Regions from separate parts of the Allobosea sp. ANAM02 genome, predicted to be linked through region 2. Evidence: riboswitches for the same ligand, from Rfam matches in the RefSeq annotation. Region 2 holds a riboswitch; the other holds the start of a gene.
The links. Region 2 has a riboswitch for thiamine pyrophosphate ahead of thiO (glycine oxidase ThiO). Riboswitches for the same ligand answer to the same signal wherever they lie in the genome.

Region 1 (4,185 bases), 900 kb from region 2:
CCGTCGTGATGCCAGCCGGCCTCCGGCGCGGTCATGCGGCCGAGCGGGGCGATGCGGCTGACTCCGATCGCGCCCAGTTGCTCGGAAAGCCGGAACAGCCGTTCGGGCGACGCGGCGATGCCGGCCGTCTGGAGGAAGCTGCGATAGGGCGCGACGAGGGCGGCGACATCGTCGAGGCTTTCGACCGCGACGAGCTTGAGCGTGCGGTTCAGCCCGGTCGGGCTCAGGGCTTCCGGTGCTTCGACATGGACGACGCTCCAATTGTCGGATGCTTCGCCAAGAAGCTCCGCGGCGCCGTCCATCGCGCGCGTCTCCTGCGCGCCACGCCACGCCGCGATCGACGTCGCCTCGCCCGACGAGAGCGCGCGGCGCGGATGGCGCGCGGCGAGGGCGGCGAGTTCCTGCGCGACGTAGCGGGCGAACTCGGCAGGGCTGACCTTTCCGCCGCGCTCGACGAAAAGCATCTGCGGCGAATAGCAGCCCTGCTGCTCGTAACGCACGACATCATGGGCTGCGAGCCGGGCAAGCACCGGCGCCTTGCGGCTGTCGAGCGTCTCGCGCGCGATCACGCCGAAGCCGATCTTGTGGCCATGCGGCAGGAAGCGCGTGGTGATCGGGAGCTTCGCGCGCAACGACGTCAGCGTCTCGTTGCCGCCATAGGCCATGATCGTATCGGCCGCGCGCAGGAAGACCGGCTCGGCCGCCGCCTCGCCGCCCTTCCACCAGGTGATGGCGAGGCATTCGCCGATCTTGGGATCGATCTCTGCCAGCAGGCTCGCGAACCAGCCGGCGGTCAGAGGCTCGGCCGAGGCGAGCTTGCCGATGCTGCCCGCTTTGACCAGCAGGCCGCAGATCAGGCTCCAGAGCGACAGCGCCGGGACATTGCCGGCCCAGACATGCAGCAGAAGCTCCGGGCCATGAGCGTGCAGGGAACCACCCTTGGGCGTCGGCTGGAAACCGTCGAGCACGCCGGGATTGCCGAAATCCTCGGCCAGAAAACGCAGGAGCTGCGGCTTGCGGAAGGTCTTGAGATAGCCGGTGAGGCCGAGCCGGACCGTCTCGCGGTCATAGCCGGTGACGATCGGCAGCAGGTGTTCCGCCTTGCGCCGCAGCGGATGCTCACGGTCGAGCAGGCGTGCAATGGCGGCGTCGATCGCATCGACGATGCGCGCCGTCTCCATCCGCTTCAATCGGGCGCGAGCGTTGTCGCGCACATGCGCGCAGAGCGTCGCGGCCTGCGCTTCGTCGAGCTCGGGCAGCGCGATGGTAGCGTTTTCGCCCCAGGCGCTGTGGCTGACCTCGCGCCAGCGCAGCGCTTCGCGATTCAGGCCCGGCAGATGGCCCGCATGCTCGACCACGTCATCAGCCTCGCGCTGCTGCGAGGAATTCGGCGACGGCGACCGAACAGCCCTTCGAGGCCTCGCCGTCGACGCGGCCGAGCAACCTGAATCCGCCGGGCACGATTTCGCCGGCATCCTCGGTCAGGATCGCCGCGACGCAGTTGAAATGAGCGAGGTCGTGATGGACGATCACGCCGCGCTGGCCTTCGGGCAGGTCGGCGCCGGTCAGCGGATCGACGACGCGGCTGCGAATCCAGTGCGGCCCCGACTTCACCGACGGGCAGACGGCATTGCCGTCGTCATAGAGCTGCGAGCTCAGCTCGGTCATCCCGTACATGTTGATGCAAGACGCGCGCGGCACGCCGAAGGCCGCGGAAAGACCGTCGTAAAACTCGTCGGGCCCGAGTTCGCGCGACTGGCCCTTGAAGCCGCCGGTGTCGAGGATACGGCTGCCTTCCGGCAGGACGAAGCTCCGGCCGCTCTCGGCGAGCGCATCCAGCACGGGAACGAAAGAGTAGCTCGCGCCGAGCAGGGCATAGGGCTCGCCGCTCGTCTCGGCCTGCTCCAGCGCCGACAGAAGACCGTCCAGGTCGAGTCCGGCAGCATCGATGAAGGCCTGGGAATCCGCCGTGCCGCATTCGCGTTTGGCGAGCGAGAGATAGGTGGCGAGCGAGGAATTGGGCAGCTCGGCCTCGTCGGGGAAGAGGATGCCCATGCGGATGCGCTCGCCGCCCTGCATGAAGCGCGCGCGGAAATTGACCAGCATCGAGCGCTTCCAGACGTCGAGCGTCGGGTGATAGCTGCGGCCGCGGATGCCCTGCGTCGTGCCGCTGGTCATGAAGACGCGCTCGGCCGCTTCCGGCGGGCTGCAGCTCAGCGTCAGGTCCTTGAAGGCGGTGATCGGCACGGCGGGAATATCGCGCCAGCGCCGGACCGAGAGCGGCGTGCGCCCGCGCTGCAGGCAGAAGCGCTTATAGGGCTCGTTGTTGCGGAACTGATAGGCGAAAACCTGGAGCGCCATCGCCTCGAATTCGGCGTCCGACGCGTCGGGAAGCGCGATGAATGCCTTGAGCGCCGCGATGATCTCGGCTTGCGTCACTTGAAGCTCGCTCCGTTCGGACGCGCGCGGGCAAGCCGGGAGCGTCGATCGCTGGAGGATCATGAGCGCAAGCTGGAATCAGGGCCTGTGACGGCCGCATGTCCCGCATCCCTACGCCGGTATGATCCGGATCAGGTTCGGAGGGTCACCGCGTTGCCAGGCTCGAAAGCCCTGCCGGCGGAATCTCAGCCTCCTAGCGAGGCCCCCCTGGGAACGGATGCAGATGACGAGCGGCAGGCCCCGCTGTCAAGCGATAACGCAGCCGGGCGGGTATCCGAGCGAACCAGGACGTCAGCCGGCGATGTCCCGTGCCATGCGCATGAGATACTGTCCGTAATCGCCCTTGGCGAGCTTTTCGCCGAGGGCGGTAAGCTGCGCGGCCGATATCCAGCCCTGTCGCGCCGCGATCTCCTCCGGGCAGGCGATGCGCAGACCCTGGCGGCTTTCGAGCGTGCGCACGAACTCGCCCGCTTCCAGCAGGCTGTCGGGCGTGCCGGTATCGAGCCAGGCGAAGCCGCGGCCCATCGATTCCACCGAGAGCTGGCCGCGTTCGAGATAGATCCGGTTGACGTCGGTGATCTCGAGCTCGCCGCGGGCCGAGGGCTTCAGCGAGCGGGCGATCTCCACGACCTCGGCATCGTAGAAATACAGGCCCGTGACGGCCCAGTTCGATTGCGGGACCTTCGGCTTCTCCTCGATCGAGATCGCCTTGCCTGACGCATCGAAGGCGACGACGCCGTACCGCTCGGGATCACGGACATGATAGGCGAAGACGGTCGCGCCCGTCGTCCGGGCCGTTGCGCGGGCCATCATCCCCGGCAGGCTGTGGCCGTAATAGAGGTTGTCGCCGAGGATCAGGGCCGACGGCTCGCCCGCGACGAAATCGGCGCCGATATGATAGGCCTGCGCCAGTCCGCCGGGATGCGGCTGCTCGGCATAGGTGAGATCCATGCCCCAGTCGGAGCCGTCGCCGAGCAGGCGCTTGAAATGCGGCAGGTCGTGCGGTGTCGAGATGATCAGCACCTCGCGGATGCCGGCGAGCATCAGCGTCGAGAGCGGGTAGTAGATCATCGGCTTGTCGTAGACGGGCAGCAACTGCTTCGACATCGCCAGCGTCATCGGGTGCAGCCGCGTGCCCGAGCCGCCGGCCAGGATGATCCCCTTCATGGTTGCTGGTCCTTGCCTTGATCCTTGAGAAGCCGTGCGACGCAAGCTTGAAGCGAGCTCCGCCATTCGGGCAACTGAACGCCATGGGCAAGTGCTAGCTTGCTGCAATCGAGCCGGGAATTGGCGGGCCGGCGCGCGGGCGTCGGATAATCCGCGGTTGCGATGCGCCTGACCCGTATCGGCTCGCCACCCAGCCGCTGACGTTCCGCGAAGATCGCCTCGGCGACATCGGCCCAGACGGCTTCGCCCGTCGCGCTCATGTGGAACACGCCGCGCAGGCAAGCCTCGTCCCTCCGACCCGTCAGGTTGCGCGCGACGGTGAAGATCGCATCGGCGATATCGAGTGCGCTGGTCGGGCAGCCCGCCTGGTCGGCGACGACCCCGACCTCGTCGCGCGTCTCGGCGAGATGCAGCATCGTCTTGACGAAGTTCTTGCCGAACGGGCTGTAGATCCAGGCGGTGCGCAGGATGGCGTGGTTGTCGGTCGCGGCCGCGACCGCCTGCTCGCCGGCAAGCTTGCTGGCGCCATAGGCCAAGATCGGGCCGGTCGCATCATCCTCGCGATAGGGCCGGTCGAGC
Region 2 (4,185 bases):
CATCCGGCTTTCCCCGGCGCCAGATCGCCATCATCAGCGCATCGGTCACGAGCCCGGCGGTCATTTCGGCCTTCATCGACCAGCCCACCACCCGGCGCGAGAACAGGTCGATGACGGCTGCAACGTAAAGCCAACCTTCGGCGATCCAGATGTCGGTAAAGTCGGCGATCCAGCGCTGGTTCGGCCGTTCGGCATGGAACTCCCGGCCGAGCGTATTCGGCGCGATGGCCGATCGCTGGCCCTCATCCCTGGGCAGGCTGCGCCGACGCGGCCTGGCACGCAAAGCCTGGGCACGCATCAGCCGCTCGATGCGATGCAGGCCGCAATCGATCCCTTCCGCCAGCACGTCCCGCCAGACACGCCTGGCACCATAGGTCCGATCCGAACCAAGGAAGCTTGCCCGGACCCTGTTGCCGATCTCCTCATCGTCGCGTGCACGCCGGCTCGGCGACCGGTTGAGCCAGGCATGGAAGCCCGAGCGCGACACATCCAGCGCTTCGCAAAGCCAAGCCACCGGCCAGATCCCCCGGTGCTTCGCAATGAACGTGAACCTCATGTCACGTCCTTCGCGAAGTAGGCTGCGGCCTTTTTTAGGATGTCGCGCTCCGCCTTGAGCCTGGCCACCTCCCGCCGCAGCTTCTCGATCTCAAGCTGCTCCGGCTTCATCTGACCGTGGCCGGGAAAGGCCTGCGCAGGATCGGCCGAAAAGAGCTTCACCCATTTGCGCAACTGGTTCTCGTGGACATCCAAATCCCGAGACGCCTGCGCCACGCTCACTCCGCGCTCCTTGATCAGGCGGACCGCCTCGATCTTGAACTCACGCCCAAACTGTCTTCGCCGCATACCCCACCTCCCGGTTCATGAAACACCCAATCTCGGTGTCCACGAAACCGGCAGCAGGCCAGAGAGCTTCCGGAACGGGAAGGCGGCCGAGACGAACCCGGAACGGGGTAGCACCTAGCCGCTCAACGAATCCTTTCGGGACATGGAATTGGAAAACCCAGCCCGAAGGCTGCTTCCAGAGGTGACTCATGTGTGTCGAAACCTGTGTCGCGGACAGGTTCGGTCAAGAGTTATTTCAGAATGATATCAAGGAGATAGAGGTGGCGGAGACGGAGGGATTCGAACCCTCGATACCCTTGTGGGGTATGCTCATTTAGCAAACGAGTGCCTTCAGCCTCTCGGCCACGTCTCCAGCGAGAGGCTCTATGCCCGATTGAAGAGCCGTTTGACAAGCCTCGTCGGCAACTTACTTCGCTTCGCCTGTGCATGCGCGCAAAGCCGGCCACAGAGCGCCCCATTGGTAATGGAGCGAGCGAGAAGGCGCAGGAAGCTGTGGTTAGATCGAAGGTCGTTGCAAAGAAGCTTTGCGCCGGCTTGCCTTGCTCCTCTGCGGGGCAGGCCCTAGATTGAGCCCGTCCGTTGGGGTGCCGAAAGGCTGAGAGGCGTGGTCCGCGCCAACCCATCGCACCTGATCCGGGTAATGCCGGCGAAGGGAACGGTCTTCGGCAGACATTGTGCTCGTGCCCCAGGCCGCTGCCTCTCCGGGAGCAGGGAAGAGCATTTTGGCGGAACGCCCTCAGTCTGGCCTGAAGGTCGCGGTGGTCGGCGCCGGCGTCGTCGGCCTGGCCTGCGCCACCGAACTGATGACGCGCGGCGCGCTAGTCAGCATTCATGAGCGCGGCCCGCGCATCGGCGCCGAGGCCTGTTCCTGGTATGCTGGCGGCATGCTGGCGCCCTGGTGCGAGGGCGAGAGCGCCGAGGAGCCGGTGGTCCGGCTCGGCAAGCAGGCGGCTGATTGGTGGGAGCACCATGCCGGCGGAGTCAACCGCAACGGCACGCTCGTCGTCGCGCCCAGCCGGGATCGCTCGGAGCTGCGCCGCTTCGGCCAGCGCACCAGCCATTTCGACGAGATCGACGGCGATGCCATCGCCGGGCTTGAGCCCGATCTGGCCGGGCGCTTTTCGCGCGGCCTGTTCTTCGCTGGCGAGGCGCATCTCGATCCGCGTGTGGCGATAGCCGCGCTCGCCGAGCGGCTGGTAGCGAATGGCGCCGAGCTTCATGTCGGCAGCGCGGTGGAGCCTTCCGATCTCGATGCCGATATCGTCCTCGACTGCCGGGGGCTGGCGGCGCGCGATGTCCTGCCGGAATTGCGTGGCGTCAAGGGCGAGATGCTGTTGCTGCGGAGCGACGATATCAGCCTGTCGCGGCCGGTCCGGTTGCTTCATCCGCGCATTCCGCTCTACATCGTGCCGCGGGTCGACGGGCTGTTCATGGTCGGCGCGACCATGATCGAGAGCGGCGAGCGTCGTCGCATCTCCGCCCGCGCCATGCTGGAATTGCTCGGCGCAGCCTATGCGCTGCATCCGGCCTTCGCCGAGGCGGAGGTCGTCGAGATCGGCACCGATGCGCGCCCGGCCTTCCCCGACAACCTGCCGCGGCTGACGCGTCGCGGTCGGGTGATCCACGTCAACGGGCTCTATCGCCACGGCTTCCTGCTCAGCCCCGCCATGGCGCGGATGGCGGCCGAGACCGCGCTGAACCCGCAATCCAAACCGGAGATGCTGCATGACCTTGCTGCTTAACGGCGCTCCGCAGGAGATCGCTGCGAGGACTCTGGCCGAGGCGCTGGCCGAGCTGGGCTTTGCCGGGCGCACCGTCGCGACCGCGCTGAACGGCGATTTCGTGCCGGCCCGCAAGCGCGCCGAGACGGCCCTGAGCGAGGGCGACCGCATCGAGATCGTCGCGCCGATGCAGGGAGGCTGAGATGGCGTCCTTCTATGGCTTCGAGCCTGAGAACCCGCTCTTCCTGGGCACCGCGCAATATCCGTCGCCCGCGATCCTGGCCGAGACGGTGAAGCGCTCCGGCGTCGAGGTCGTCACCGTGTCGCTGCGGCGGGAATCGTCGGGCGGCGCCGGACAGGCCTTCTGGGCCCTGATCCGTGAGCTCGGCGTCAAGGTTCTGCCCAATACCGCAGGCTGCCACACCGTCAAGGAGGCTGTCACCACCGCGCAGATGGCGCGCGAGGTCTTCGGCACCGACTGGATCAAGCTTGAAGTCATCGGCGAGGACGACACGCTCCAGCCGGACGTGATCGCGCTGGTCGAGGCCGCGCGAATCCTCGCCGATGACGGCTTCAAGGTCTTCCCCTATACGACCGAGGATCTCGTCATCGGCGGGCGCCTGCTCGATGCCGGCTGCGAGGTGTTGATGCCCTGGGGCGCGCCGATCGGCTCGGGCAGGGGGCTCAACAATCCCTATGGCCTGTGCAGTCTGCGCCAGCATTTCCCGGATGTGCCGCTCGTCGTCGATGCCGGGATCGGCCTGCCCTCCCATGCCGCGCAGGCGATGGAGCTGGGCTATGACGGTATCCTGCTCAACACCGCCGTCGCCAAGGCCGGCGATCCCGCCGCGATGGCGGAGGCCTTCGCGCTCGCCATCCGTGCCGGCCGGCAGGCCTTCGCCGCGCAGCCGATCGAGGCGCGCGACATGGCCGCTCCCTCCACGCCCGTCATGGGCAAAGCCTTCCTCGCCTGAAAGATCTACTCCGCATGAAGCTCGATCCGTTCTATCCCATCTTCGACAGCGCCGACTGGCTGGAGCGGATGCTGCCGCTCGGCGTCAAGCTGGTGCAGTTGCGCGTCAAGGATCGCCCCGAGACCGAGGTCGCGCGCGAGATCGCCCGGGCGAAGACGCTCTGCGCCGCGGCCGGCTGCGTGCTTGTCGTCAACGATTACTGGAAGCTCGCCATCGCCGAGGGCTGCGAGTGGTTGCACCTCGGCCAGGAGGATCTCGACGACGCCGATCTCGGCGCGATCCGCAAGGCCGGGCTGAAGCTCGGCATCAGCAGCCATGACGAGCCGGAGCTGGAGCGCGCGCTGGCGGCGAAGCCCGACTATGTCGCGCTCGGCCCGGTCTATCCGACGATCCTGAAACAGATGCGCTTCGGCCCGCAGGGGCTGGAGCGGCTCGGCGACTGGAAGCGCCGCATCGGCGACCTGCCGCTGGTCGGCATCGGCGGCATCTCGCTGGAACGGGCGCCGGGCGTCTTCGAGGCCGGCGCCGATATCGTCGCGGCGGTGACCGACATCACGCTGAACGCCGATCCCGAGGGGAGGCTGAAGGCCTGGATCGCGGCGACGCGGAAGCACGCATCCTGAGAGGCGTCATTCTCGGGCGGAGCG

Region 1: it holds a riboswitch for thiamine pyrophosphate, as region 2 does, so the genes downstream of both, OCUBac02_RS20660 (LuxE/PaaK family acyltransferase) here and thiO (glycine oxidase ThiO) in region 2, are expected to answer to the same signal.

What each region holds. Positions count from the first base shown of each region.
Region 1 is NZ_AP022848.1:4,322,681-4,326,865, reverse strand. It holds gene OCUBac02_RS20665 (acyl-CoA reductase) at 1-1,358, opposite strand, end outside; gene OCUBac02_RS20660 (LuxE/PaaK family acyltransferase) at 1,363-2,439, opposite strand; TPP riboswitch at 2,530-2,658, opposite strand; gene rfbA (glucose-1-phosphate thymidylyltransferase RfbA) at 2,731-3,606, opposite strand; gene rfbD (dTDP-4-dehydrorhamnose reductase) at 3,603-4,185, opposite strand, start outside.
Region 2 is NZ_AP022848.1:3,419,401-3,423,585, reverse strand. It holds one part of gene OCUBac02_RS16440 (IS3 family transposase) at 1-594, opposite strand, end outside; one part of gene OCUBac02_RS16440 (IS3 family transposase) at 594-843, opposite strand; tRNA gene OCUBac02_RS16435 (tRNA-Ser) at 1,105-1,195, opposite strand; TPP riboswitch at 1,414-1,515, shown strand; gene thiO (glycine oxidase ThiO) at 1,590-2,585, shown strand; gene thiS (sulfur carrier protein ThiS) at 2,569-2,766, shown strand; gene OCUBac02_RS16420 (thiazole synthase) at 2,768-3,538, shown strand; gene OCUBac02_RS16415 (thiamine phosphate synthase) at 3,553-4,161, shown strand.